4 regions of the Streptomyces sp. NPDC101166 genome follow, and region 3 is predicted to be linked to each of the others. Evidence: riboswitches for the same ligand, from Rfam matches in the RefSeq annotation. Region 3 holds a riboswitch; each other region holds the start of a gene.

Region 1 (7,183 bases), on a different contig from region 3:
CGGGGGGTGTGTAGGGTTGCCGCGTGGCGAGAGTCCGATTGAGTGTGGCCGAGCGGCGTGAGGAGTTGCTGCGGGCGGCCATCGAGCAGATCGAGGCGCGGGGCGTCGCGGCGGTCAGGATCGCCGACGTGGCCGGGTCGCTCGGGGTGAGCAACGCGCTCGTGCTCTACCACTTCGAGACCAAGGAGAAACTGGTCGCCGCCGCCTTCGCGCACGCCGCCCAGGACGATCTGGCCCGGCTGCGCAAGCTGCTGGGCCGCCGGGCCACGGCCCTGAGCCGGCTGCGGTCGGCCGTGCGCTGGTACGCGCCCACGGGCCAGGCCAAGGGCTGGCGGCTGTGGATCGAAGGCTGGGCGGTGTCACTGCGCGAGCCCGCGCTGCGGGAGGTCGCGCGTGATCTCGACCGGCAGTGGAAGGCGGCGCTGGCGGAGGTGATCGCCGAGGGCGTGGCCGCGGGCGAGTTCCGCTGCCCCGACCCGTCCGGCACCGCCCTGCGCCTGACGGCCCTGCTCGACGGTCTCGCCGTACAGCTGACGTCCTACCAGGGCGCGGTGTCCCGGGCGAAGGCCCACGACTGGGTCGAGGAGACGCTCATCCGGGAACTCGGCCTGCCGACGGGGAGTTGAGCGGCCGGAAGCGTCCGTGTGGACGCCCCCCCGCGCACGGTCGGCCGCGCGGAGGGACCGCTCACGCCGACGCGGTCCCTCCGCCGGACGGCCCCTCACGCCACCGATTCGATCCACAACTTGATGTCGTCCGGCGACAACGCGCCCTTGGCCGTGATGTGGTCCCCGGAGGACTCCCCGCGCAGCCTGCGGCCGATCCACGGCACGAGGTACTCGCGCGCCCACTGCACGTCGTCGCGGCGGACGTCGAGGGCGCCGCGGGGCGGCAGCGGCGGCCAGGGCTGCTCCGGGTCGGCCGGGACCTCCAGGCCGAGCGCCTGGCCGGCGCGCAGCGCCACGCGCGTGTGCCCCTCCGGGGAGAGGTGGAGCCGGTCGTGGTCCCAGGCCCGCCGGTCCTGCACGGACCTCAGCGACCACAGGTCCAGCACCGGACAGCCGTAGCGGTCGGCGACGGCGCGGACGTGCCCGTTGTACGTGGCGATCTTGCCGCGCAGGTGCTTGAGGACGGGGACGCCACGGGTGTCGAAGCCGGTCGTCACCATGACCGTGCCGCATACGGCGGTGAGTTCGGCGATCGCCCGCTCGAACCGCTCGGCCACCTCGTCCGGGTCGGTGCCCGGACGGAGGATGTCGTTGCCGCCCGCGCAGAAGGAGACGAGGTCGGGCGCGAGTTCGACGGCCCTCGGCAACTGGTCGGCCATGATCTGGTCGAGCAGCTTGCCGCGCACCGCGAGGTTCGCGTACCGGAAGTCGCCCTCCGGCCGCCGGTCCGCGAGCAGTACCGCGAACCGGTCGGCCCAGCCGACGAACGCCCCGTCGGGCCCGGGGTCGCCGACGCCCTCGGTGAAGCTGTCCCCCACCGCCACGTACGACCCGATCACTGATCTGCTGTCACTCTTCGAATCGTCTGCCACAACCGTGCATGATTCACCTTCGAATGTGACCTACGCGACCGTAGGCAGGGGTTGACTGGCGGTGAGAAAGGACACTCTTAAAGAATTTGCCAATCAAGGAATAAGGGACCACACGCGGAAGTCGTTGATGCGGAAGTGGCTCCACGTGGTGCGGAACGCGAAGTGCCCGCCGGTGTAGGGCTCGGGGTCGGTGTGGTCGAACACGAGCCGCCCGTTGTTCCACCACTGGACCGTGGAGCCGTCGGAGACGATGCGGACACGGTTCGGCTCGCCCGCGACGAGCAGCGGCTCGCTGTAGTCGTACAGCAGCGGCCGCTCTCCCGGCCGGCCGACGTAACGGCGCATCCGGGTCGTGGTGTTGGAGTTGGCGCCGTAGCCGACGTAGTACGTCTCGAGGTGGTCGTACTCCGCGAGGGCGCCGCCCCTGGACGTGGCGAAGAGGTCGTCCGGGGAGCGGACGTCGACGGCGTTCCAGAAGTTGTTGAGGTCGGAGACGCGGTCGTTGGCCCCGCCGGCGGAGACGGGGGTCGCGGTGTACTGAAGGACGCACGGTCCTTCGAGCCGCTTCCGGTACCAGATCGTCGCGCCGGCGGGCACGTCCACCTCGAGGGTCCCCCGGGAGGCGGCGACCGTGCCGCCCTTCTCCAGTTCCACGGCCCATCGGCACAGGCCGTGCCGGAAGTCGTCGTGGGCGACCAGCCGACGGCGCCGGGGCGCTCGGCCGTCGACGGGAGCGGCGTTCGCGGTGACCGCGGGGGCGATCGCGGCGAGGGCGGCGCCGGCGGCCAGGGCGCCGAACGCTCTGCGCGAGGTCGTCATGGGGGAACGGCTCCTTTGTGACGCGCGGAGTACGGCGGACAGCGCGGGTAAGCGCTTGCCCGCCGAGGGGCGGAGCTCACTGTGCCCTCGCTCCGCCACCGCTGTCGACACCGCGGGAGCCATGCCACGAGACCGCGATACGACGATCAGGGACTCGCGGCGGCCGCCGGGCCCCCTCTCAGCCGACGGAGACGCCGTGCGAGCGGAGGTAGGCGACCGGGTCGACGTCGGAGCCGTAGTTCGGCGTGGTGCGGATCTCGAAGTGCAGGTGCGGCCCGGTCACGTTGCCGGTCGCGCCGGAGAGGCCGATCTGCTGGCCGGCGAAGACGCTCTGGCCGGCCGAGACGGAGAGCGCGGAGAGGTGGGCGTACTGGGCGTAGTAGCCGTCTGCGAGCCGGATGACGACCTGGTTGCCGTACGCGCCGCCCCAGCCCGCGGAGACGACCGTGCCCGCGCCGACGGCCTTGAGGGAGGTGCCGGTCGGGACGACGAAGTCGACGCCTGTGTGGTAGCCGCTGGACCACATGCTGCCGGACATCCGGTACGGGGTGCCGACGGCGGGGTTGGACACGGGGAGGTGGAAACCGGAGACGTTGCCGCCGCCGTGGGCGCTCTGCCCGGCCGACGCCTTCGTGGCGGACTTCGAGGAGTGCGAGGAGTGCGACGACTTCGAGGACGCCGAGGACTTCGAGGCGGACGACTTCGAGGAGTGCGCGGAGCGCGAGCTCTTCGACGCCGTGTCACCGGCGGAACCGGCGCTGCCCGCGGAACCGCCCGCCCGCTTGCCGATCGACAGCTTCAGACCGGGGTGGATGAGCGAGGGGTCCTCGCCGACGACCTCGCGGTTGTCGGCGTACAGCTTCTGCCAGCCTCCGCGCACGTGCTGCTCGTCCGCGATCCTGGAGAGGTAGTCGCCGGACCGGACCGTGTAGGTCGTGGTGTTCGCCGCGGCCGGGGCGTCGGTCGCGGCCGTGCGCTGCGCGACCGGAACGGTCTGCACGGGCTTGTCCGAGACGGAGGAGACGGACTGGGCCGCCGACTGGGCGGGGGCCGCGTGGGCGCCGGCGGCGCCGATGAGCGGGAGGGCGAGAGCCGCGCCGCCGGTGCCGGCGGCGGCGATGGAACGGCTGAAGCGCGGGGCCTTGGGACGGCGGTGCTTACCCTTCGCGGGCATGGCGGGTTCCTCTCCGGCGCCTGCGAGGTGAGCTGTCGGGTGCGGGCTGGAGATGCCCGGCCGCGCCGGAGCGCGGCTTTACCCCAAGCCTGTTCCGGAGACCGGAACAGGCGGTCGTGCCTGTGGGTCCCCCGCTCCTGCCGTGGACGGGTGAGTGTCTGCGGGTTCCGGTCGGCGGCAGGATTCGGCGTCCGTCCGGATTGGCGTGAAACGTAAGCGACTGGGACACGCGGCGACAAGCGAAGGTTGCGCCGGTGACGCCCTCGACGTGATCCGCTGCGCCGCACTCCCGTCACACTGCGTGCACCAGGTGACGGATTCTGCGGAAACACCCATGAAAACTCCATGAATTACGTGAACATGACCAACGACGCACGGTCACGAATATGACGCTGCTCACGCCGCACCGCTCCAGCGCCCCTTATTTCAGACCGAGTTGAATGAAGGACTTCAAATTCGGACAGAGCACTCAGATGCGACGCAGGCGGATAACCGTCGCATCGAGGTCACCGCGCAGTCCCGTGCGCAACCCGTGATGCAACAGCACCGCACCTCGGTGCACTTCGCCCGTTTCGAGGCATTCGTACGACGCCTTCGGGTCGAGGCCGCGCAACCGCACCGCCGGCGCCGGCTCGCCGTAGCGCTGCGCCTGGAGCCAGGCGAGCACGACGCTCTCGTCCTCCCCGCGCACGTACTGCACCGCGCTCAGCCCGCCCTCGGGGGCGCGCAGCCGGTGAAGATCGCCGTGCTGGACGAGGGGCCGGATCTCCTTGTAGAGATCCACCCAGTGCCGGGCCTCGGCGAGTTCCTCCTCGGTCCATTCGGACAGGTCTCCGCCGACGCCGAGCACTCCCGCCATCGCGCTGACGAACCGGAACCGCAGCGAGCTGACCCGGCCGTTGAGCTGGGTGTTGGGGCTGTCGGTGACCCAGGCGGCCATCACTCGCGCGGGATGGATCTGGCTGAAGCCGTGCTGGATGGCGAGCCGGTCCAGCGGATCGGTGTTGTCGGAGGTCCACACCTGGTCCGTACGGCTCATGATCCCGAGGTCGATCCGCCCGCCGCCGCCCGAGCAGGACTCGAAGGCGACGCCGGGGTGCGCCGCCCGCAGCCGGTCCAACAGGGCGTACAGACCGCGCACATGGTCCACCCAGAGCCGCTGCGGATACGGGTCGTCCGGCCAGCCGGCGTCGGTGAAGCAGCGGTTGAAGTCCCACTTGACGTAGTCGATGGGCGCACTCGAGAGCAGGGTGTCGAGGCGCTGCCACAGGTACTCCTGGACGTCCTCGCGGGCGAGGTTGAGGACCAGCTGGTTGCGCAGTTCCGTCCGCCTGCGTCCCGGTTGGAACTGCACCCAGTCGGGGTGCGCCCGGTACAGGTCGCTGTCCGGGTTGACCATCTCGGGCTCGACCCAGATGCCGAACTGCATGCCGAGCGCGTGCACGTACTCGGCGAGCGGCTTCAGGCCCTTGGGGAAGCGGTCGGGGTTGGGCGTCCAGTCGCCGAGCCCCGCGTGGTCGCCGGTGCGCGCGCCGAACCAGCCGTCGTCGACCACGAACAGCTCGACGCCGACGGCCGCGGCGCGGCGGGCGAGGGTGGCCTGCTGCTCCTCGGAGATGTCGAAGTAGGTGGCCTCCCAGGAGTTGAACAGCACCGGCCGGTCGCGCTCGGCGTCCGGGATCACATGGGCGCGCTGGTAGGCGTGCCAGGCGCGGCTGGCGCCCCCGAAGCCCTCGTCGGTCCACAGGCCGGCGAACACGGGGGTGGTGAATTCCTCGCCGGGCGCGAGCCGCAGCAGGCCCGAGTCGTCGTAGCCGGCTCCGCCGGTGATCTGCACGCGCGCGTCGGGCAGTTGGGCGACGGAGATCCGCCAGGACCCGGACCAGCCCAGGGCGCAGCCGTAGACCTCGCCGCGCTCCTCGGTGGCGTCGGCGTCCAGGGCGACCCAGGGCAGGTGCTGGTGACTCGTGTGGCCTCGGCGGCTGCCGATGACCTTCTCGCCATAGGTGAGGGGCGCGCGGGTGAGCCGGGACTCCGCGGCCCAGCGGCCGTGCAGCTGGGACAGCCGCCAGCCGTCGCGGTCGGGCAGGGTCCAGACGGCGGAGTCGGCGCGCAGCAGTTCCAGCGGCTCGTCGCCCTGCTCGCCCTCGTGGCGAAGCGTCGCCCAGCGCTCCACGACGTCGCCCCGCATCCGGTAGTGCAGGGTGACGGCCAGCCGGCCGTCGCGGAAGCGCAGCCGCAGCTCGTCGCCCTCCTCGCCGCCGTGCGTCTCGTGGCCGACGAAGCTCCACTCGGTGCCGCGCCGCCCGGCGGTGCGCACCGACAGGGCGGGCCGCACGAAGCGGGCCCCGCCCTCCACGGGGTACTCCTCGCGGCCGTCGAGGGGGGACTCGAAGGCCCAGTAGTCCGGCAGCGGGCGCACGGCCAGCGCCTGCGCGTCGGCGAGCTCCATCCGGGGGCCCCAGTGCAGGTGCACGAGCTCGTCGGTCTCGGTGACATGGACGGCGTAGCTGCTGGCGGGCCCGGAGAGGAGCCAGGTACGGCCGTCGGCGTCGGACTCGGACATGAAACCCCCACTGATTCGAACAGGTGCGATCAATCGTCGACATCATCCGACGTCGGCGTTCACTGAGCAAACGTCACGGGACGCGCTGCGGGGGAACGGGTGACGCCGGGTGGGCCGCCTCGGGCGGACCGGAGGACGCAGGGTGAGCCGGAGCTCGCACAGGGCCGTGACCGGCCTCTCGGGACCCAGGAGCGCCCGGCGCGTGAGCCGGGCTCACATGGCCCTGGGCGGATGCCACGTCCGGGCCCCGCACGGGACCGAGCAAACCCAGCACCACCGGCCTCGAAACCCGGGCCCACCCAGCGTCTGAGCCCGGCTCAGACGGCCCAGGCAGACGCCACGTGAGCCGAGCCCCGCACGGGACCGAGCAAACCCAGCATGACCGGCCTCGGAATCCGGACCCACCCAGCGCGTGAGCCGGGCTCACACGGCCCGGACAGGCGCCGCGTGGGTCGGGCCGCGTACGGAGCTGGGCGGGCGCCGCCTGGGTCGGGCCTGTTCACGGTGCGTGGGCGGGCTCGGCCGGGCCTTGGCGCACTGTCTGTGCGGCCTCGCGTGGAACGGGCGGGCACCGCCGAAGCGGCCTCGCTTGAAACGGGCGCGCACCGCCGAAGCGGCCTCGCTTGAAACGGGCGCGCACCGGGGAAGCGGCCTCGCACAGAACGGGCGGGCACCGCCGAAGCGGCCTCGGGAGGTGGCCGTTCGACGTGCGGTGGCGGGCGGTGGACGGCTGCCGGGGGCGCGAATCGATGTCGTATGGTCAAGGAAGTTCCGTCGGTCACCGAGCCGCGCCGACGGGGACCGACCGGGAGGGAGCCCCCGTGACGCAGCAGATCCCGTCGACCGAGCCCGAGCTGGCCGGTGTGCGCAACTTCCGTGACGTGGGCGGTCTGCCGACCGCCGACGGCCGCAAGGTGCGGCACGGCGTGCTGTTCCGCAGCGGCCACCTCGCGCACGCGACCGGCGAGGACGCCGCGTTCCTGGCCTCCCTCGGCCTGCACACGATCTTCGACTTCCGCAACGCGGCGGACCTCAGGCTGGAGGGCCCGGACGTCGAGCTGCCGGGCGTGCGCAACGTGAACCT
Region 2 (7,183 bases), on a different contig from region 3:
GAGACGGGTTCGTACGACGAGAACGGCGCGTACGACGACGCTCTCGCCTACGACGACGGCGACCCGGCCGCCACCGGTGAGCTGACCGCCGTCCCCGACGCCCCCCTCCTCGACGACCAGGAGGAGACCGCTCCGGCCCCCGCCTCCCGGGTCGCCGCCCGCGCCGCCAACCGCTCCCGGCGCCGCTCGCCCGCGAAGCGTTCCGCGCTCCTCACCGTGGCCGTCCCCTCGGCCTGCGTGATGGGCGTCGCCGGGATCGCCGCCGCCTCCGTCGGCACGCTGACCGGCGGCGACGACACGGAGACCACGGCGTCCGCCGCCGAGGCGCAGCCGGTGAAGCCGTCCGCCGCCAACAACAAGCTGGACGCGCAGCTCCAGACGCTGAGCGCCGAGGCCGACGACTTCGGCGACCGCGTCAGCCGCACCCAGGAGCGCATCGACCTCAAGGCGCAGCAGGAGGCCGACCGCAAGAAGGCGATCGCGGAGGCGGCCCGCAAGGAGCGGCTGCGCCCCAAGTACGCCCTGCCGGTCGCCGCGCACGGGCTCAGCGCCCTGTACGGCCAGTCCGGCATCAACTGGATGTCCCAGCACACCGGCATCGACTTCCCGGTCTCCTACGGCACGACCGTGATGGCCGCGACCGACGGCACCGTGCGCACTCAGTACAACGTCGCCTACGGCAACATGCTGATCCTGACGGCGAAGGACGGCACGGAGACCTGGTACTGCCACCTCTCCAGCTACCGCGTCTCCTCCGGGATCAAGGTGAAGGCCGGCGAGCCGATCGCGTACTCCGGGAACTCCGGCAACTCGACCGGTCCGCACCTGCACTTCGAGGTCCGGCCCGGCGGGGGCAGCTCGGTCGACCCCCTTCCGTGGCTGCGCAGCCACGGCCTGGACCCGACGTAGGCGAGCCAGGCCCTTCCGGCACCGCCTTTCGGTGAGCCCCCGCCGTGACGGACTCCGTCGCGGCGGGGGCTCTCCGTCATGTCAGAGCTTCTCCACCGGCGCGTACCGCAGCAGCAGCCGCTTGGGCTTGACGTCGCCGAAGTCGATCGTGGCCTCGGCGTTCGCGCCCGTGCCCTTCACGGCGACGACCGTGCCGAGCCCGAACTGGTCGTGGGTGACACGGTCGCCGACGGCCAGGGAGACGACCGGCTTGTCCGCCGTGCGCCGGGTGGCGAAGCCGGACGCGCCGGCTGCCGAGGACCGGGAGCGGGACGACGACAGCGAGGCCGCCACCGAGGACACCGGGCCGCCGGAGGACCGGGGCGAGGTCGCGCCGGTGCGCTTCCAGTCGACGTGCGTGGCCGGGATCTCCTCCAGGAACCGGGAGGGCGGGTTGTACGAGGGCTGGCCCCAGGCGCTGCGCATCGCGGACCGCGTGAGGTACAGCCGCTCACGCGCGCGGGTGATGCCGACGTAGGCCAGGCGGCGCTCCTCCTCCAGTTCCTTGGTCTGGCCGAGGGCGCGCATATGGGGGAAGACGCCGTCCTCCATGCCGGTGAGGAAGACGACCGGGAACTCCAGGCCCTTGGCCGTGTGCAGGGTCATCAACGTGATGACGCCCGAGCCGTCCTCGTCCTCGTCGGGGATCTGGTCGGAGTCGGCGACGAGCGCGACCCGCTCCAGGAACTCGGCGAGCGAGGCGGGCGTCTCGGCCTCCCCCGACTCCTGCTCGAACTCCAGGGCCACCGCGGCGAGTTCCTGGAGGTTCTCGATGCGCGTCTCGTCCTGCGGGTCGGTGGAGGCCTGCAACTCGGCCAGGTAGCCGGTGCGTTCGAGGACCGCCTCCAGCACGGTGGCCGGTCCCGCGCCCGACTCGACGATGGTGCGCAGTTCGTCCATCAGCACGTTGAACCGCTTCACGGCGTTGGTCGACCGCGCGGCCATGCCGTAGGCCTCGTCGACCCGCTTCAGAGCCTGCGGGAAGCTGATCTTCTCCCGCTGGGACAGGGCGTCGACCATGGCCTCGGCGCGCTCGCCGATGCCGCGCTTGGGCACGTTGAGGATGCGGCGCAGCGGCACCGAGTCCTCCGGATTGGCGAGGACCCGCAGGTAGGCCAGGACGTCCCGGACCTCCTTGCGCTCGTAGAAGCGGACGCCGCCGACGACCTTGTAGGGCAGGCCGACGCGGATGAAGACCTCTTCGAAGACACGGGACTGCGCGTTGGTGCGGTAGAAGACGGCGACGTCCTTGGCCTTCGCGTCGCCCGCGTCCGTGAGGCGGTCTATCTCGTCGGCGACGAACTGCGCCTCGTCGTGCTCGGTGTCGGCGACATAGCCGGTGATGCGCGCGCCCTCGCCCGCGTTGGTCCACAGGTTCTTGGGGCGGCGGGACTCGTTGCGCTCGATGACCGCGTTGGCGGCGGACAGGATCGTCTGGGTGGAGCGGTAGTTCTGCTCCAGCAGGATCGTCGTCGCGTCCGGGTAGTCCTCCTCGAACTGGAGGATGTTGCGGATGGTCGCGCCGCGGAAGGCGTAGATCGACTGGTCGGCGTCGCCCACGACGCACAGCTCGGCCGGCGGCACGTCGTAGGTGCTGGGCGGCACGTCGACGGGGTGCTCGGAGGTGCCGACGAGCTCGCGGACCAGGGCGTACTGGGCGTGGTTGGTGTCCTGGTACTCGTCGACCAGGACGTGCCGGAAGCGGCGGCGGTAGTGCTCGGCAACGTCGGGGAACGCGCGGAGGAGGTTGACCGTCGTCATGATCAGGTCGTCGAAGTCGAGGGCGTTCGCCTCCCGCAGCCGCGACTGGTACATCGCGTAGGCCTGGGCGAGGGTCTTCTCGAAGCCGTCGGCGGCCTGGGCAGCGAAGTCCTCCTCGTCGATCAGCTCGTTCTTCAGGTTGCTGATCTTGGCGCTGAAGGACTTGGGCGGGTAGCGCTTCGGGTCGAGGTCCAGGTCGCGGCAGACCAGGGCCATCAGTCGCTTGGAGTCGGCGGCGTCGTAGATCGAGAACGACGAGGTGAAGCCGAGCTTCTTGCTCTCGCGGCGCAGGATGCGCACGCACGCGCTGTGGAACGTCATCACCCACATCGCGTTCGCGCGGGGGCCGACGAGCTGCTCGACGCGCTCCTTCATCTCGCCCGCGGCCTTGTTGGTGAAGGTGATCGCGAGGATCTGCCCGGGGTGGACGTCCCGCTCGGCGAGGAGGTGGGCGATGCGGTGGGTCAGCACACGCGTCTTGCCGGAGCCGGCGCCGGCGACGATGAGCAGCGGCGCGCCGGCGTGGACGACGGCGGCGCGCTGGTTGTCGTTGAGCCCGTCCAGGAGCGCGGCGGCGTCGATGACCGGGCGGGGGGCGCCGTCACGGTAGTGGGCGTCCCGGTCCGGGGGCACGTCGAACTTCCCGCCGAACAGATCGTCCGGAACCGACTCCGGAGCGTGATCGTCCTCGGGCGGAGGCGGGGGCTCCTCCTCATGGCCGCGCGGGGCCTGGAGGTCCGCCAGGAAGCTGTCGTCAAAGAGGCTGCTCATCGCTCTCCGAGTCTAGGGTGCCGCACCGACAACCCGCCGCCGTCCCGGGAACATCACCGCTCGACGGGCATGAACATGATGAATCAATCGCCCAGAGCATGGAAAAGGTCACCGAACCCGCCGTATCGATCACAGAACGCCGAAGCCCTGACTGAGAGTCACGAAAATGTATCGGGGCATATCACCCATCAACCTTCACAGGGGCCACACCAGTTGGCTACCGTGCCGGGAAGGCCGTACGCCCCACACCGGCGAACCCCGCCGGACCGCGCGGCCTCCGCCGAGTCCGGCGCGCGCCCTCGCGGCAGCCGGAGCCGGGGACCCACCGAGACCTTGGGGTGAATCGGCCGCCCGCCCCGCGAGGGCGCGGCCGTAGGGCAACCCTTCCGAAGCACCCGCCCGAACCCGACAGCTAACCCGGTAGGCGGAGCACGGAAGGAGTCGCCTCCCTTGGCGTCGCAGCACCGCAAGCCACGCTCGCCGGTTACGCGCGTAGCGGGCATACGCACCCCCGCCCTCGCCACCGCCGCCCTCGCCTCCGTGGCGCTGCTCTCGCAGACGGCCCAGGCCGCGCCCTCCGCCGACGGCAAGCCGAGTCTGGAAGAGGTCGAGAAGAAGGTCGGCGACCTCTACCGGCAGGCGGAGTCGGCGACCGAGAAGTACAACGCCGCCAAGGAGAAGACGGCCCAGCAACGCACGCGCGTGGACGGCCTCCTCGACGACGTCGCCCGGCGCACCGAGAAGCTCAACGAGGCGCGCGAGGAGCTGGGTTCCTTCGCCGCCGCGCAGTACCGCACCGGCGCCTCCACGCCCGACACCGCGACCTTCCTGCTCGCGGACACCCCGCAGGACTACTTCGACCAGACGCAGCTGATGGACCGGCTGACCAGCCGCCAGAAGGAGTCGGTCGACGCCTACGTCACCGAGCAGTCGGCGACGATGAAGAAGCGGCAGGAGGCGTCCCGGAGCCTTCAGACGCTCACCACCTCCCAGAACGACCTGAAGACCGCCAAGGCCACCGTCCAGAAGAAGCTCAGCGACGCGCGCGTGCTGCTGTCGCAGCTGACGGCGCAGGAGAAGGCGCGGCTCGCCGAGATCGAGAAGCGCAGACAGCAGGAGGCCGCCCGCAAGGCGGCGGAGCTGGCGCGGCAGCAGGCGGCCGAGCGGGCGGCGCAGGAGGAGAGCGCCGGCTCCGCGGGCTCGGACACGCCCTCGTCGTCGCCCTCGGCGCCTTCGGCGCCCTCGTCGTCAGCCTCCTCCTCGACCGCCGACGCCTCGTACGGCACCAAGGCGGGGAAGGCGCTCAGCTTCGCCCGCGCGCAGATCGGCAAGCCGTACGTCTGGGGCGCCACCGGGCCCGATTCCTACGACTGCTCCGGTCTCACCCAGGCCGCGTGGAAGGCCGCCGGAGTCTCCCTCCCTCGCACCACCTACGACCAGGTCGGCGCCGGCACGACGGTCTCCCTGGCCGACGCCCTGCCGGGCGACCTGATCTTCTTCTACGACGACGTCACCCACGTGGGCCTCTACATCGGCAACGGCATGATGATCCACGCGCCCAAGCCCGGGGCGTACGTGCGCGAGGAGTCGGTGTTCTACGACGGGGAGTCCGCGATCCACAGCGTGGTCCGGCCGGCCTGAGCCGGAGGCCTCGGCGCGGGCACGGGGTCGCCGGCCGGGCGTGGCAGCGGCCCGCGCCGCGTCAGGTCCAGAGGACCGCGATGAAGACGTTGGCCACGGTCAGCGCCCCGACCAGCCCGAACAGCGGCTTCTCCACGCTCTCCTCGTCCCGCTTCACATAGACGAGACCGAGGATCACGACCAGCAGGGCGAGCTTCACACCGATCTTGATGTTGTTGACGGCCTGGTCGTCCGCCTGATTGAGGCCGACCAGGACGACACCGGTGACCAGCATCGTCGCCGCGCCGTGCAGCATCGCGGGGACGAAACGGGCCGTGCCCCGGCCCATCGCCTTCATCTGGGTGAGGAAGCCGCCGAGGAGCGCGGCGATGCCGATGATGTGCAGGCCGACGAAGAGATGGATGAGTACGTCCATGGAGCCGGATGCTAGTCAGCGGTGCGGTCGCCGCCCGACACCGGCCCACCCCTCGCGCACCCGCGCCCACCCCTCGCGCGGGTCTCGCATATATGCGCCGCATAGCAGCCCGCCGTCGGAATCTGCCCCGAAAGCGCCGCATCGGTCAGCGCAGTGCGCGAAACCGACGGCTTCGGACCGGCCCGACGACCATGTCCGGTCACCCTTCAGTCCACTGGTGTCACTTCCGTACATCTCGTTACCGACCCGACATCGCCGGGCCTAGCGTCCTCCCCCAGGTGACCGGCTCCCCACCGCCGTCCGGACCAGGGACGGCAGTCGGCCACCACCGCCGAAAGTCCGGCGGTGCGTCCGCTTCCCTGAGCGGGCCGCCGCCGGACGCGTCAGCCGCTCCCCGCGGCTGTACGTCCGTCCGCTCCCCACGGCGGGCACGGGCCCCCGGCCCGGCCCCAGCCGACGGCCGTACCGACGAGGCGGTCGTACGAAAGGACGTGCAGTCCCACGTGGCAGCGCACCGCAAGCCGAGACAGCGCTCGCTCGGCGGCCATACGGTCCGAACGGCGGCCACCATCGCCCTCGCCGGCGCGGCGGGCGCGACGGCATTCGAAGGGGCGGGGATCGCCGCTCCCCAGCCCACCCCGGCGCAGGTGAAGGCCAAGGTCGACAAGCTGTACCAGGAGGCGGAGGCCGCCACCGAGAAGTACAACGGGGCACAGGAGAAGGCGACGGCCACCGAACGGCGGCTGAAGGGCTTACAGGACGAGGCCGCCCGCAGGGAACTGCGGCTGAACACGGCGCGCGAGGCGCTCGGCACGATCGCCGCCGCCCAGTACCGCGGCGGCGGCCTCGATCCCGCGATGCAGCTCTTCCTCTCCGACGACCCCGACGCCTACCTCGACGGCGCCGCCTTCGCCGAGCGGGCCGGCGACCGGCAGTCCGGCGCCGTCGCCCGGGTCCGCGAGCAGTTCCGCGAGGTCGAGCAGCTGCGCGGCGCCGCGCGAGTGGAGCTGACCTCGCTCAAGAAGCGCCAGGCCGAACTGCGGCGGCACAAGAAGACGATCACCGGCAAGCTGGACGCCGCGCGCGACCTGCTGGCCCGGCTCACGGCGCGGGAACGGGCCGAGTTCGACGACGAGGAGCCGGGCGGCGGCACGGGCACGCGTGTCTCACGCGGCTCCGCCGGCGCCCGCGACGCCCTCCCGGCCCTCGGCTCCGCCACCGCGAAGGCGCCCAACTCCCGTGCGGCGGAGGCCGTGTCCTACGCCTACTCCAAGCTCGGCAGCCCCTATGTGTGGGGCGCGACCGGCCCGAACGCCTTCGACTGCTCGGGGCTCGTCCTGGCCTCCTACCGCTCCGCGGGCGTCGCCCTGCCCCGCACGACGTACGCGCAGATCGACGCCGGCCACCGTGTCCCGCGTTCCGAACTGCGCCCCGGTGACCTGGTGTTCTTCTACTCCGGCGTCACCCACGTCGGCATCTACGTCGGCGACGGCAAGATGATCCACGCCCCCAACCCCTCTGCCCCGGTACGCGTGGCCCCCCTCGACGAGATGCCCTTCGCGGGGGCGACACGGGTGGTGTGAGAACACCTGGACGCCTCCCGGGCAACACGCCGGGCGGCCGGGGCCGGGTGGCCGGGCTGCGACC
Region 3 (7,183 bases):
GACGGGCGCGCTGCCGGGCCCGGGCCTCAGCGTCACCTGCGCACCGGCGTCCCCGCCGGCCTCGGTGTACCCCTCGGGGAGGTCCAGTTCGGCCACCTGAACCGGACCGATGTCCAGGAACCTCCGGATCTCCCGCTGTACACGCGGCGCACGCGACACGATGTCCTCCCCTCTCCCGAACCGCCGGCCCCTCCCCGCCAACCGCCCCTCACCTCCCCCGGATCCTGCCCGCGCCCTTCAGCGCCCGGTTCGCCGCCGCGGCCAGCCTCGGCCGGCTGCGGACGAAGTGGTGGGCGCGGCGGGACGGCTCCCGGCTGAGCCAGTGCAGCGCGGCGCCCGTCCACGGCCGCGTCCACGCCCCCTCGTACACGGGCAGCTCGCCCGTTCTCAGCGCGTCCTTGTACTCGGCCGCCCCGCGCCCCAGATCCAGCAGGCCGATCCCCTCGGCGGCGGCCGCCTCCGCCATCCGCAGATGCAGCACCAGACCCGGCGAGTACTTCGCGAACTCCGGGTCGTAGGCGGGGAACCAGCAGGCCAGGACGGTCGTCGACCGCAGCCCGAAGTGGGCGGCGACGGGCCGCCCGCCGGCGTAGAGGACGGACAGCGCGCCGGAGCAGTCGGGGGCGCGCGTCTGTGTCGCGAGCCGGTGCACGAGCCGGGTGATCCACTGTCGGGCGAACCGGTCCCGGCGGCCGGTGCGCCGGTACTGGGCGGACTTCCACGCCATGAGCGTGCGCAGCGCGGCGGGATCCCGTTCGTCGAACACGAACCGCAGCGCTCCGGCCTGCCGTCCGAGCCTGCGCTCCTTGGCCAGCGTCGTCTTCAGGAACTTCGGCGACTGGGCGCGCAGGACGGACTCGTAGGTCTCGTACCCCTTCTCCACGTCGATGACGTAGGAGGCGTACTCGGCCGCCGCGTACCGTGTGAACAGGCCCTGTTCCGCCTCCAGGTTGTCGAAGGCGAAGCTCGACAGGGAGCAGGCACGCATCAGTTCGGCCGCGTCGAGCCCGAGCCCTGGGCTCAGTACGGCCCCCTGCGCGTCGCAGACGCCGTACGCGAGGGCCTGTCCCTGACCCAGCGGGCCCCGCTCGTGGGGCAGGAAACCGGCCGGTTCGCGCCCCTCGTACACCACCGCCACGCGCGTGCGCGGGCGCACACGCCCCACGGCGGCGGCGAATTCGGGTTCCATGAAGGGGTTCCGTGGAGCGGTCGACGCCGCGCGCAGCGCGCGCCACCGCTCCCGCTCCCCCTCGCCGAGATCCTCCGGATCCGACACACGAATACGTCCACTGCTCAACCTGACCCCCCGATCAAGTCCCCCCGGACACTGTGGACGGTACCCCTCCAGACGGTGCGAGCGGTAGGTAGCGGACCATGTTGTTGCCAACCGGTGCAGAACCGCCCTTTCCCTCCCTCCGGAACGGTTGAATCGGCGGTGAGTTGAGGGTGTCCGGGATCCGTATTCTCTGGTCATGGCCGCACCTCACGCATATGCCGCGCGCTCCGCGTACTCCCTCATCGCCACCGACCTGGACGGAACACTGCTCCGCGACGACGACACGTTCTCCGACCGGTCGCTCGACGCGCTCGCAAGGGTGGCGGCCGCCGGCGCCCGCCACCTTGTGGTGACCGGCCGCCCGGCGCCACGGGTGCGGCCGCTGCTGCGGATCCTGCGGAGCAGGGGGCTCGCGGTGTGCGGACAGGGCGCGCAGGTGTACGACATCGGGGCGGACCGCCTGCTGTGGTCGGTCACCCTGGACCGGGAGCTGGCCGAGGTGGCCCTGGGCAAGATCGAGGCCGAGGTCGGTCAGGTGTACGCGGCCGTCGACCAGAACGGCGTCGACGGGCTGACCCTCATCGAGCCGGGCTACCGGATGCCGCACCCGACCCTGCCGGCCCTGCGGGTCGGCTCGCGGGAGGACCTGTGGTGCGAGCCGATCAGCAAGGTGCTGCTGCGCCATCCCACCCTGTGCGACGACGAGTTGGCGGCGACGGCCCGCTCGGTGGTCGGTTCGCTCGCCACCGTCACCATGTCGGGGCCGGGCACGGTGGAACTCCAGCCGTCCGGCGTCACCAAGGCGACGGGACTCGCCCTGGCCGCCGAGCACCTGGGGCTGCGGCCACAGGACACGCTCGCCTTCGGCGACATGCCCAACGACATCCCCATGTTCGACTGGGCGGCGCGCGGCGTGGCGATGGCCAACGCCCATCCCGAGCTCAAGGCGGTGGCCGACGAGGTGACGGCGTCGAACGAGGACGACGGCGTGGCCGTCGTCCTCGAACGACTCTTCCCCTAGGCGCACGGGTCCTACGGGTTCCAGGGGTACCCCTAGTACGCGCCGAAGACGTTGTCGATGGAGCCGTACCGGGCGGCGGCGTAGTTGCAGGCGGCGGTGATGTTGGCGACCGGGTCGTACGGGTCGTACGCGGTGCCGGCGACGTGGTACGCGGCGAAGGTCGGGTCGATGACCTGGAGCAGGCCCTTGGACGGGGTCCCCTTGGCCGCGTTGGAGTCCCACAGGTTGATGGCGTTCGGGTTGCCCGAGGACTCCCGGATGATGTTGCGGTAGATGCCGTGATAGGTGCCCGGGATCTTCTTCTCGGCCATGATGGCGAGCGACTGGCGGATCCAGCCGTCCAGGTTGTTGGGGTAGCCGGCGAGCGTGGTCTCGGGGACGGCGGTGGTGGCCGCCGAGGCGGTGCTCGCTCCGGCGAGGGGAAGGGCGAGCGCGGCGACGCCGGCGCAGGCGACGGCGATGGCACGGGTGAAGCGGCGGCGGTGCTGAGCGGCAGCGGACATGGGGACGTTCCTCTCCGGCGCCTGCGGGGTGAGCTGTCGGGTTCGGGCGGGAGCTGCCCGGTCGGCGCCGTGGGGCACGGCGACACGACTTCACCCCGAGCCGGACCGGTACATGCGTGACGTACTGCGGTCCGGCGTTCTGCCTGGGTCCCCCGCTCCTGCCGTGCGCGAGTGGTTCGTCGATGGGAGTAGCCGGACGGCGGCAGGATGAGGCGTCTGTCCGGCTGGCCGGGAACGTATGCGAGAGCACATGTCCGAAACAAGTGTCGGAGTCGTGGAAAACCCCTATTGACCTTGGTCTGGTGTTTATGGGCTGCTTGATCCTTTGCATTCGGCAAGAGTCAACTCGCGTGACGCCGCAGGGGATCCGGGGGCGTGCGACCACCCGTGTCTCCGCCGGTGAAGTGAGCCAACTCACCCGTGATGACAAGGGTGACTAAATCGGACATCAGGTTCCAAGTCCCTTTTAAAAGGGCGTGAGCGAAATCCGATGGAATTCACGGAGCGGAATGTCTGATTTGATGCTCTGGTTCCGATTTATTTAGTGCGCGCCGTGAGATTCGGCACACACCGGTGGACGTCGCCGGCGGGCGGGGTGGGGGGTGGTTTCCGGGGTACCGGCGCTTCGCGAGCCGGACGCGGCACCTCCCGGTCGAGCGACGTGGGGCCGGGGGACGTGGGGGCTTATCGGTGATCGAAACATGACCGGATACGCTGACTTGAGTGATGTCAGCGACCTATCGACAAACCGTGTAAGCGCCAGCGGACACCAGCAGACAGGAGACCCCTCGTGACCGTCGTCGGGCCGTTTGGGCTGAGCGTGCGGGACCAGGCTCTGGAAGCCGATGTCCAGGCCGGATTGGCGGCTGTCGAGGAAGGCCTGTTCGAGGCCACCAAGAGCGCGGTCCCCTTCATCACCGAGGCCGCGCAGCATCTGGTGAAGGCGGGCGGGAAGCGGTTCCGGCCGCTGCTGGTGATGCTGTCGGCGCAGTTCGGCGACCGGCACGCGCCGGGCATCGTGCCGTCCGCCGTGGTGGTCGAGCTGACCCACCTGGCCACGCTGTACCACGACGACGTGATGGACGAGGCCGAGGTGCGGCGCGGGGTGTCCAGCGCGAACACGCGGTGGGGCAACTCGGTCGCGGTGCTCACCGGCGACTTCCTCTTCGCCCGCGCCTCCCACATCCTCGCCGACCTCGGGCCCGAGGCGGTCCGGGTGCAGGCGGAGGCGTTCGAACGGCTGGTCACCGGCCAGATCCTGGAGACGGCAGGTCCCACGGACGGCCGCGACCCGGTCGAGCACTACCTCGACGTGCTGGGCGGCAAGACCGGCTCGCTGGTCGCAGTGGCGTGCCGCTTCGGCGCGATGATGTCCGGCGCCGACGAGACGGTCGTCGACGTGCTCACCCAGTACGGGGAGCGGCTCGGGGTCGCCTTCCAGCTCGCGGACGACGTCCTGGACATCGCCTCGGACTCGCACGAGTCGGGGAAGACGCCCGGGACGGACCTGCGGGAGGGCATCCCCACGCTGCCGGTGCTGCGGCTGCGGGAGCGCGCGGACCGGCTGTCGATGCCCGAGGACATCGCGCTCTGCGAACTGCTCGACTCCGACCTCAGCGACGACGCACGGCACGCGGAGGCGCTGGCCGCCCTCCGGGCCCACCCGGCGCTGGAGCAGGCCCGCGCGGACACCGTGCGGTACGCCAAGGAGGCGCGGGCCGCGCTGGCGCCGCTGCCCGACTGCGAGGCGAAGCGGGCGCTGCTGGAGCTGTGCGACGCGGTGGTGCACCGGGCGGGGTGACGCCGTGGTGCGCCGGGCGGGGTGCCGCCGTGGCGCACCGGCGGGTGACGTGGTGGTGCGCCGCGAGGGGTGACCTGGTGGTGCAACCGGACGGGTGACGCCTCCTCACCCATGGGCGCCCCCATCCCCTACGGGTCCCTCCACCCGCCCAACCCCCGTGTCATACCGCAGGCGTACGCGGAGTTGCGCCCTCGGGTTGACGTATCGAGGCGGGTTGTTTGGTCATATGGAAACCACGGAAATCACCACCGCTCACCGATTCGGGTGAGAATGGCGGCTTGTGGTGGGGACCGTCGCACCCGAGATGACCAGCCGCCGCCGACGACGGAGGTAAGGCACACATGGCACCGTTCGCATCCGACGACCGCACGCACGCCGGGGAGGCCGACGACCTGCCCGTCGGACGACGCAAGGCCGTGCGGTACGTCGTCCCGGTCACCGTGGTGGGCGTCGCGGCGGCGACGATCGGGCTCGTCCCGGCGCTCGCCGACTCGGGCGACCCCGACCTGCCGAAGATCACCGCACAGCAGCTCATCCAGAAGATCGCCGCCTCGGACGTCCAGCAACTGTCCGGCACCGTGAAGATCACCACCGACCTCGGCCTGCCCGACCTGGGCGGACTGGAGAGCGGGCTGCTCTCCGGAGCGGCCGGCAAGAAGGGCGACGCGTCGTCCGCCGACCCGTCCGCCAAGCTGACCGAACTCGCGGCCGGCACGCACACCTTGCGGGTCGCCGCCGACGGCCCCGACCGGCAGAAGCTGTCGCTGCTGGAGAACGCCGCCGAGTACAGCCTCATCCACGACGGCAAGGACGTGTGGGGGTACGACAGCGCCTCCAACCAGGTCTACCACTCCACCGCCGAGGAGGGACGCGACGGTCACGACGCGGCTCCCGCCACGCCCAAGGACTTCGCCGACGAGGCCCTCAAGGCCGTCGACGACACCACCTCCGTGACCGTGGACGGCACCGTGCGGGTCGCCGGCCGGGACGCCTACAAGCTGCTCGTGAGGCCGAAGCAGTCCGGCTCGACCGTCGGCGCGATCAGTGTGGCCGTGGACGCGAAGACGGGGCTGCCGCTGAAGTTCACGCTGACCCCCGCCGCGGGCGGCGCCGCCGTCGTGGACGTCGGCTTCACCCAGGTGACGTTCGCCAGGCCCGCCGCCTCCACCTTCGACTTCACCCCGCCGAAGGGCGCGAAGGTCACCGAGGCGGACGAGGACGGTCCGGCCGGAGGCGGGGACAAGGCTCCCGGGCAGCCGGGCAAGGCCCCCGGGCACGAGGGCGGGACGCCCGGCCGGCCGGGCACGGCCGACGAGGAGGGCCTCGGCCGGGACCTCGCCGGTCTCAACGTCCTCGGCGAGGGCTGGACCTCGATCGCCACCTTCGACACCGGCGGCGAGGGCGTGCCCTCCGGCAAGACCCCCGAGGCGGGCGCCTTCGGCGGCTTCCTGGACTCCTTCGGCGACAAGGTCACCGGAAAGTTCGGCTCCGGCACCGTCTTCTCCACCCGGCTGATCAACGCCCTCGTCACGGACGACGGCAAGGTCTACGTCGGGGCCGTCACCAAGGACGCCCTCGTCAAGGCGGCGGACGCCGGGCGGTGAGAGCCGGGCGGTGGGAAACGGCCCGAGTACGCTGACGTGAACCGACGATCGGGGGAGCCGATGGACGAGGTCGCGGACGGCGCGGTGGCGCAGGCGGCGCTTGTGACCCCGGACGCCGACGACGCCGTCATCCGCACCCGCGGCCTCACCAAGCGCTACCGCGGCGGTCAGCTCGCCGTGGACGGTCTCGATCTGACCGTCCCGGCGGGCAGCGTCTTCGGCTTCCTCGGTCCGAACGGCTCCGGCAAGACCACCACGATCCGCATGCTGATGGGCCTGATCGAGCCCACCTCCGGCACGGCGCGGGTGCTCGGGCGGCCCATGCCGCGCGCCTCCCGCGCCGTCCTGCCGCACGTCGGGGCCCTCATCGAGGGCCCCGCCCTCTACGGCCACCTGTCCGGCCGGGACAACCTCCTGCGCTACGACGCCGCCGACCCGACAGCAGACCCCCGCACCCGGCGCGACCGGGTCGCCGAGGCCCTGGAGCGGGTGGGGCTGACCGCGGCCGCCGGAAAGAAGGCCAAGGCGTACTCGCTCGGCATGAAGCAGCGGCTGGGCCTGGCCGCCGCCCTGCTCCAGCCCCGCCGGCTGCTCGTCCTGGACGAGCCGACCAACGGGCTCGACCCGCAGGGCATGCGGGAGATCCGGGTCCTGGTCAGGGAACTCGCCGCCGACGGCACCACCGTCTTCCTCTCCTCCCACCTGCTCGACGAGATCGAGCAGGTGTGCACGCACGCGGCCGTGATGGCCCGCGGACGGCTTCTCATCCAGGGCCCGGTCGCGGACCTGGCGGCCCGCGCGCGCGGGCGGCTCGTCGTCTCCACCCCGGACCCGGCGGAGGCGGCCCGGGTGCTGAAGGAACAGGGCGTCGGGGACGTCGTCGTCGCCGAGGACCGGGTCACGGGCGAGCCCGGGGAGCTCGAACCGGCCGATCTCAACGCCGCGTTGGTCGACGCGGGCGTCCGCGTCCGAGGCTTC
Region 4 (7,183 bases), on a different contig from region 3:
TGGGAGAGGCACGCGTCGTACGTCAGCAGGCCCAGCGACTCGGAGTTGCCGAGGATGGCCACCCGGGGGCCGTTCGGCAGCGGCTGGCGGGCGAGCAGCAGGCCGGCGTCGACGAGTTCGGTGATGGTCTCCACCCGGATCACCCCGGCCTGCCGCAGCAGCGCGGACACGGTCGCGTGCGGCAGCCGTGTGGCCCGTACGGCGTGGCCCTGCGGCGCGGATCCGGCGCCCTGCACGACCACCAGGGGCTTCGCCGCCGCCGTACGGCGTGCCAGGCGGGTGAACTTGCGGGGATTGCCGATGGACTCCAGGTACATCAGGGCGACGTCGGTGTCGGGGTCGTCGTACCAGTACTGGAGGACGTCGTTGCCGGAGACGTCGGCGCGGTTGCCGGAGGAGATGAACGTGGACACGCCGGTGACGCCGGTGACGCCTCCGCCGCGCCGGTGCAGGCGGGACAGGAGGGCGACGCCGATGGCGCCGGACTGGGCGAACAAGCCGATGCGGCCGGGCCGCGGCATCTCCGGCGCCAGTGAGGCGTTGAGCCGCACCGTCGGTGCGGTGTTGACGATCCCGAAGGCGTTGGGGCCGATGATCCGCATTCCGTACGCGCGCGCCTGGCGGACGAGTGCGCGCTGGCGCTCGCGCCCTTCGGGGCCGCTCTCGGCGTAGCCGGCGGCGAGCACGACGAGTCCCTGCACGCCGTGTTCACCGCATTCGGCGACCACCTCGGGCACGTGCTCGGCGGGGACGGCGACGACCGCGAGGTCGACGTGTGCCTCGATCTCTCCCACGGACCGGTGGGCGGGTACCGCGTCGATCTCCTCGAGGTCCTCGGGGAACGCCTTGTTCACCGCGTACAGGCGCCCCGTGAAACCCGCGTCGCGCAGGTTGCCGAGGACGCCGCGGCCGACGCCGCCGGGCGCGCGGCCGACGCCGACGACGGCGACCGAGCCGGGGGCCAGGAGCCGTCGTACGGAGCGGGCCTCGGCGCGCTGTTCACGCGCGCGCTGCACCGCCAGGGAGCGTTCGGTGGGTTCGAGGTCGAACTCCAGACGGACGACGCCGTCCTCGAAGCTGCGCTTCTGGGTGTACCCGGCGTCCGTGAACACCTTGATCATCTTGCTGTTGGCGGGGAGCACCTCGGCGGCGAACCGACGGATGCCGCGCTCGCGGGCGACGGCCCCGATGTGCTCCAGCAGCGCCGAGGCGACGCCCCTGCCCTGGTGGGCGTCCTGCACGAGGAAGGCGACCTCGGCCTCGTCCGCGGGTGCGGAGGCGGGCATGCCGTCGGCGCCGATGCGGTCATAGCGTACGGTGGCGATGAACTCGCCGCCGACCGTGGCCGCGAGTCCCACCCGGTCCACAAAGTCGTGGTGCGTGAAGCGGTGGACGTCCTTGGCGGACAGACGCGGGTAGGGCGCGAAGAAGCGGTAGTACTTCGACTCGTCCGAGACCTGCTCGTAGAAGCTGACCAGGCGCTCGGCGTCATCGACGGTGATGGGGCGGATGCGCGCGGTGCCGCCGTCGCGCAGCACCACGTCGGCTTCCCAGTGGGCGGGGTACTCGTGCCGGTCCGGCGCGCTCTGCATGGGGCCCAGAGTACGGCTCGCGTACGACAACGGCGCGAGGCAGTCTGTGAGGACGAAACCGTGGGGTCGAGGCCGCGATCCTACGTCCGCCGGCGGAGCGGGACGAGCCCGTTCCGGGCTTGCTTCACGTGTGGAACACTGGTCTAGACAACCCTGAACAGCGAAGGGCAGCATCACATGGCTGAGCGCCGCGTCAACGTCGGCTGGGCCGAGGGCCTTCACGCCCGCCCCGCCTCCATCTTCGTCCGAGCCGCCACGGCCGCAGGCGTCCCGGTGACGATCGCCAAGGCGGGCGGCGACCCCGTCAACGCGGCGTCCATGCTGGCCGTCCTCGGTCTGGGCGCCCAGGGCGGCGAGGAGATCGTCCTCGCCTCCGACGCCGAGGGCGCGGACGCCGCCCTGGACCGGCTGGCCAAGCTGGTCTCCGAGGGCCTCGAGGAGCTTCCCGAGACCGTCTGAGCCACGCTCGCGGCACCCATGGAGCCGCGTCGCCCCACCCGGGCGGCGCGGCTTCGCCGTTTCAGCCCCCCGCAGGCCCTTCGCCGGCCACTCGCCGGCCGGCCGCAATTACCGGCAGAATTCTTGGGGAATGCGTCACCGCCGACCGGGACGGAAAAGGCCCGCAGAGGGATTCGCGGACGCCCGAAGAGCGCGGCCGGTCAATTCCGGGCGCGCAACATGAAAAGGCAGCGGAAATACGTCCCGCCGAATATCCCCTCTTTGTATACGGCTCCCGTGTTAATGCCGGCGGCCTGACATGTTGACGGCGTGTTGCGAAGTCCTCACACGCTCCGCCCCGCCCCCGCCGGCGAAGCGCAGCCGATGCGCGGCGGCGGCGCGCTCGGTGTGCAGCGCCGTGATCGCCCGCGCCCGCTCCCCGTCGCCGCGCGCCACCGCGTCCACGATCGCGCCGTGCTCCGCCCATGACTCCACCGGGTCGGCCGGCGCCTCCACCGCGTACATCCAGGCGATCTTGTGGCGCAGCCGGGTCAGCGTGGAGGACAGGGCATGACTGCCGCAGGCCTGGGCGAGCGTCTCGTGGAACCAGCCGCCCAGGGAGCGCAGATCCTCGCTGCCGCCCCGCCTGGCGCGCTCCTGACCCAGCCGGACCAGGCCGCGCAGTACCTTCAGATGCGCCTCGGTGCGCCGCTGGGCGGCCCGGGAGGCGCCGAGCGGCTCCAGCAGCAGGCGCATCTCCAGCAGGTCGGCGGCCTCCTGCTCGGTCGGTTCCGCGACGCACGCGCCCGCGTGCCGGCGCGTGACCACGAAGCCCTCCGCCTCCAGCGTGCGCAGGGCCTCGCGGACAGGGACGCGCGAGACGCCGTACCGGCGGGCGAGGAGTTCCTCGGTGAGGCGGCTGCCGCGCTCGTAGACACCCGCGACGATGTCGTCCCGGATGGCCGTGCACACCGAGTGCGCCGGAATACGCATGACCGACCTCCGCCTTTGTCCCCGTGAAACGTCGACGAGCGACGCCCGTTCCGTGACTCTATTGCAATGTGCGGGAATTTCCGATGGCGGGCCGGAATCCATGGATATTTTTTGGACAGCGGAGGCGGTGAAGCGGGGAAAGCGCGCGACCACGAAAGCCCCGGCCCGTCAGGGACGCTGTCGATGCGTCCCTGACGGGCCGGGGCTGTGGGTCCGGTGCGCCGTGCGGCGTCAGACGTTCACGCCGTGCTTGCGGAGGTAGGCGACGGGGTCGATGTCCGAGCCGTACTCCGGGCTGGTGCGGGCCTCGAAGTGCAGGTGCGGGCCGGTGACGTTGCCGGTGGCGCCCGACAGGCCGATCTGCCGGCCCGGGGTGACCTTCTCGCCGACCGAGACGCCGATGGACGACAGATGGCCGTACTGGGTGTACGTGCCGTCGCTCATCCGGATCACGACCTGGTTGCCGTAGGCGCCGCCCCAGCCGGCCTCGACGACGGTGCCGAGCCCGACGGCGTGCACGGTGGTGCCGCTGGAGGCGTGGAAGTCGATGCCGGTGTGGCTGCCGGAGGACCACAGGGAGCCGCCGGACTTGTAGCCCGTGGAGACGTACGAGCCGCTGATCGGCGGGACGAAGGTGTTCAGGCGCTTGCGCTCGGCGGCGCGGGCGGCGCGCGCCCGGGCCGCCCGCTCTTCCCTGACCTTCATGGCCGCCATGACGGCGGCCTTCTTCACCTCGGCGGCCTCCTGGGCCGCCTGCTGCTGGGCGGCGGCCTGGTCGTCGACCTGCTGGGCGATGGAGTCGCCGACGGTGACGACCGGGACGAGGCCGGTCTGCTCGACGGAGGGCGTGGGCTCGGCGGCGACGGCGGAGCCGGAGGCGACGGTGGCGATGACGCCCGTGGTGGTCAGTGCGGCGATGCTCGCCGCGCGCGCGGAGGTGCGCCGCATCCGACCGGGACGACGGTGCTTCCCGGTGGCGCAGGTGAACGCCATGAAGTTGAGCGGTCCTTTCCTTCCCTCTCGCCTACCGGGTTAGCTGACGGGTTCGGAGCAGGAAGGTCTCCTACGGACCCCCTCGCGACTCGCGCGGGCGTCCGATTCACCCCAGGGACTTCACAGGTGGGTCCCCGGCTCCCCTGGCTCGCGCCGTACGGGGACTCGGCGATGGCTGTCCGGTGCCGCGGGTGCGGCGCAGTGCCCGACGAACAGCCCGGACGAACCTAGACGCGGCCGCCTTCAATTCCCAAACGAAAGCCGCCTTTTGTAGCGCATCCCACAGGGCAGACGGGCAGTCACTCCCTCAATTCGGACATCACGGAGCCCCGATGACGCACAACGTCACCGGGGCTCCACGCGTGCCTGTGCGTCAGTCGGCCGTGACGACCTTCACCTCGCCGATGCCGAGGGCCTCGACCGGCTCCTTGATCTGCGCCGCGTCACCGACGAGCACGGTCACCAGACGATCCACCGGGAAGGCGCTCACGGCGGCCGCGGTGGCCTCCACGGTGCCGGTGGCGGCGAGCTGCTGATAGAGCGTCGCCTGGAAGTCGTCCGGCAGGTGCTGCTCGACCTGGTCGGCGAGCGTGGCGGCGACGGCCGCGGCGGTCTCGTACTTCAGCGGCGCCACGCCGACGAGGTTCTGCACCGCGACGTCGCGCTCGGCGTCGGTCAGCCCGCCCTCGGCCAGCGTGCGCAGCACCTGCCAGAGGTCGCCCAGCGCGGGGCCGGTGTTGGGGGTGTCGACCGAGCCGCTGATGGCGAGCATGGCGGCGCCCGAGCCGTCCGGAGCGGACCGCAGGACCTGTCCGAAGGCGCGCACGCCGTAGGTGTAGCCCTTCTCCTCGCGCAGGACGCGGTCCAGGCGGGAGGTGAGGGTGCCGCCGAGGCAGTACGTGCCGAGCACCTGCGCGGGCCACACGCGTGCGTGCCGGTCGGGTCCGATCCGGCCGATCAGCAGCTGCGTCTGGACGGCGCCGGGGCGGTCCACGATGACGACCCGGCCGTTGTCGTCGGCGGTGACCGGCGGCACCGGGCGCGGCTGCGCGGCGGAACCCGTCCACGCGCCCAGGGTGTCGCCGAGGAGCGCCGCCAGGTCGACGTCGGTGAGGTCGCCGACGATCACGGCGGTGGCCGTGGCGGGGCGGACGTGCTTCTCGTAGAAGGCGCGCACGGCCGCGGAGTCGATGTTCTCGACCGTCTCCGCGGTGCCCTGACGCGGGCGCGACATGCGCGCGTCGGCCGGGAACAGCTCCCTGGAGAGCTCCTTGGCCGCGCGCCGGGAGGGGTTGGCCAGCTCGTGCGGGATCTCGTCCAGGCGGTTGCGGACGAGGCGCTCGACCTCGCTGTCGGCGAACGCGGGCGCCCTGAGGGCGTCGGCGACCAGACCGAGGGCCTTGGCCAGCCGGGAGGCCGGGACCTCCAGGCTCACGCGGACGCCGGGGTGGTCGGCGTGGGCGTCGAGGGTGGCGCCGCAGCGCTCCAGCTCGGCGGCGAACTCCTCGGCGGAGTGCTTGTCGGTGCCCTCGGAGAAGGCGCGCGCCATGATCGTGGCGACGCCGTCGAGGCCGGCCGGCTCGGCGTCCAGGGGCGCGTCGAGGAGGACCTCGACGGCGACGACCTGCTGGCCGGGGCGGTGGCAGTGCAGGACGGTCAGCCCGTTGTCGAGGGTTCCGCGCTCGGGGGCCGGGAACGCCCACGGCTTGGCGTCGCCCGCCTGCGGCTGGGGGTGGAAGTCCATCGTGGCGAGCTCGGTCACTTGGCCGCCTCCTCGTCGTGGTCGTCGGCGGTGGTCGCGGCGTCTTCGGCGCTCTCCGTGCCCTCCGTGGGCTCGTACACCAGCACCGCGCGATTGTCGGGGCGCAGCCGGGCCTTCGCGACCTCGCGCACCTCCTGCGCCGTCACGTCCAGCACGCGCTGGACGGCGGTCAGGGCGAGCTGCGGGTCACCGAACAGCACGGCGAACCGGCACAGTTCGTCGGCGCGGCCGGCGACCGTGCCCAGCCGGTCCAGCCACTCGCGTTCCAACTGCGCCTGGGCGCGCTCCATCTCCTCGTCCGTGGGCCCCTCTTCGGCGAACCGGGCGAGCTCCTCGTCGATGGCGGTCTCGATGACGGGCACCTCGACGTCGCCGGAGGTCTTCACGTCCAGCCAGCCCAGGGAGGGCGCTCCCGCGAGGCGCAGCAGACCGAAGCCGGCCGCCACCGCCGTGCGGTCGCGGCGCACCAGACGGTTGTAGAGGCGGGAGGACTCGCCGCCGCCGAGGACGGTGAGCGCCAGGTCGACGGCGTCGCACTCGCGCGTGCCGTCCTGCGGCAGACGGTAGGCGGCCATCAGGGCGCGCGCCGGGACCTCCTCCTCGACGACCTCGCGCAGCTGCTCGCCGATGACGTCCGGCAGGGAGCCGTCCCGGGGCGCGGGCTTGCCGTCGTGACCGGCGATGGACCCGAAGTACTTCTCGATCCAGGCGAGGGTCTGCTCGGGGTCGATGTCGCCGACGACCGACAGCACGGCGTTGTTCGGCGCGTAGTACGTGCGGAAGAACGCGCGCGCGTCCTCCAGGGTCGCCGCGTCCAGGTCGGCCATGGAGCCGATCGGCGTGTGGTGGTAGGGGTGGCCCTCCGGGTAGGCGAGGGCGGTGAGCTTCTCGAAGGCGGTGCCGTAGGGCACGTTGTCGTAGCGCTGGCGGCGCTCGTTCTTGACGACGTCGCGCTGGTTCTCCATGGACTCGTCGTCCAGGGCGGTCAGCAGGGAGCCCATGCGGTCGGCCTCCAGCCAGAGGGCGAGCTCCAGCTGGTGGGCGGGCATGGTCTCGAAGTAGTTGGTGCGCTCGAAGCTCGTGGTGCCGTTCAGGGAGCCGCCCGCGCCCTGGACCAGCTCGAAGTGCCCGTTGCCCGTGACCTGGGCGGAGCCTTGGAACATCAGGTGCTCGAAGAGGTGGGCGAGTCCGGTGCGCCCCTTGACTTCGTGGCGCGATCCGACGTCGTACCAGAGGCACACCGCCGCGACGGGGGTCAGGTGGTCCTCTGAGAGCACCACGCGCAGGCCGTTGGCCAGGCGGTGCTCGGTCGCTGTCAGGCCCCCGGAGCCTGCCTGGGCTGTGGCCGTGTGACCCATGGGCATGTACGTCCCTTCCGATCGCGGACGCGGTCGTCGAAACCGCG

Evidence for each region. Region 3 has a riboswitch for cyclic di-AMP ahead of ACIRS4_RS23600 (transglycosylase SLT domain-containing protein). Riboswitches for the same ligand answer to the same signal wherever they lie in the genome.
Region 1: it holds a riboswitch for cyclic di-AMP, as region 3 does, so the genes downstream of both, ACIRS4_RS04510 (peptidoglycan DD-metalloendopeptidase family protein) here and ACIRS4_RS23600 (transglycosylase SLT domain-containing protein) in region 3, are expected to answer to the same signal.
Region 2: it holds a riboswitch for cyclic di-AMP, as region 3 does, so the genes downstream of both, ACIRS4_RS18895 (NlpC/P60 family protein) here and ACIRS4_RS23600 (transglycosylase SLT domain-containing protein) in region 3, are expected to answer to the same signal.
Region 4: it holds a riboswitch for cyclic di-AMP, as region 3 does, so the genes downstream of both, ACIRS4_RS13675 (M23 family metallopeptidase) here and ACIRS4_RS23600 (transglycosylase SLT domain-containing protein) in region 3, are expected to answer to the same signal.

Annotation. Positions count from the first base shown of each region.
Region 1 covers NZ_JBIWPF010000002.1:29,953-37,135, forward strand. Annotated here, with positions in the region: gene ACIRS4_RS04495 (TetR/AcrR family transcriptional regulator) at 24-626, shown strand; gene ACIRS4_RS04500 (SGNH/GDSL hydrolase family protein) at 722-1,507, opposite strand; gene ACIRS4_RS04505 (DUF6250 domain-containing protein) at 1,634-2,359, opposite strand; gene ACIRS4_RS04510 (peptidoglycan DD-metalloendopeptidase family protein) at 2,538-3,533, opposite strand; cyclic di-AMP (ydaO/yuaA leader) riboswitch at 3,538-3,696, opposite strand; gene ACIRS4_RS04515 (alpha-galactosidase) at 4,003-6,099, opposite strand; gene ACIRS4_RS04520 (tyrosine-protein phosphatase) at 6,921-7,183, shown strand, end outside.
Region 2 covers NZ_JBIWPF010000010.1:34,257-41,439, reverse strand. Annotated here, with positions in the region: gene ACIRS4_RS18905 (M23 family metallopeptidase) at 1-909, shown strand, start outside; gene pcrA (DNA helicase PcrA) at 991-3,480, opposite strand; cyclic di-AMP (ydaO/yuaA leader) riboswitch at 3,749-3,922, shown strand; gene ACIRS4_RS18895 (NlpC/P60 family protein) at 3,931-5,121, shown strand; gene ACIRS4_RS18890 (hypothetical protein) at 5,183-5,536, opposite strand; gene ACIRS4_RS18885 (NlpC/P60 family protein) at 6,040-7,119, shown strand.
Region 3 covers NZ_JBIWPF010000013.1:128,224-135,406, reverse strand. Annotated here, with positions in the region: gene ACIRS4_RS23615 (glycosyltransferase) at 1-159, opposite strand, end outside; gene ACIRS4_RS23610 (GNAT family N-acetyltransferase) at 209-1,297, opposite strand; gene ACIRS4_RS23605 (HAD family hydrolase) at 1,473-2,297, shown strand; gene ACIRS4_RS23600 (transglycosylase SLT domain-containing protein) at 2,330-2,800, opposite strand; cyclic di-AMP (ydaO/yuaA leader) riboswitch at 2,804-2,992, opposite strand; gene ACIRS4_RS23595 (polyprenyl synthetase family protein) at 3,591-4,601, shown strand; gene ACIRS4_RS23590 (outer membrane lipoprotein carrier protein LolA) at 4,943-6,205, shown strand; gene ACIRS4_RS23585 (ABC transporter ATP-binding protein) at 6,266-7,183, shown strand, end outside.
Region 4 covers NZ_JBIWPF010000006.1:178,030-185,212, forward strand. Annotated here, with positions in the region: gene ACIRS4_RS13660 (GNAT family N-acetyltransferase) at 1-1,592, opposite strand, end outside; gene ACIRS4_RS13665 (HPr family phosphocarrier protein) at 1,770-2,051, shown strand; gene ACIRS4_RS13670 (GntR family transcriptional regulator) at 2,331-3,023, opposite strand; gene ACIRS4_RS13675 (M23 family metallopeptidase) at 3,255-4,016, opposite strand; cyclic di-AMP (ydaO/yuaA leader) riboswitch at 4,030-4,197, opposite strand; gene ACIRS4_RS13680 (M16 family metallopeptidase) at 4,390-5,778, opposite strand; gene ACIRS4_RS13685 (M16 family metallopeptidase) at 5,775-7,142, opposite strand.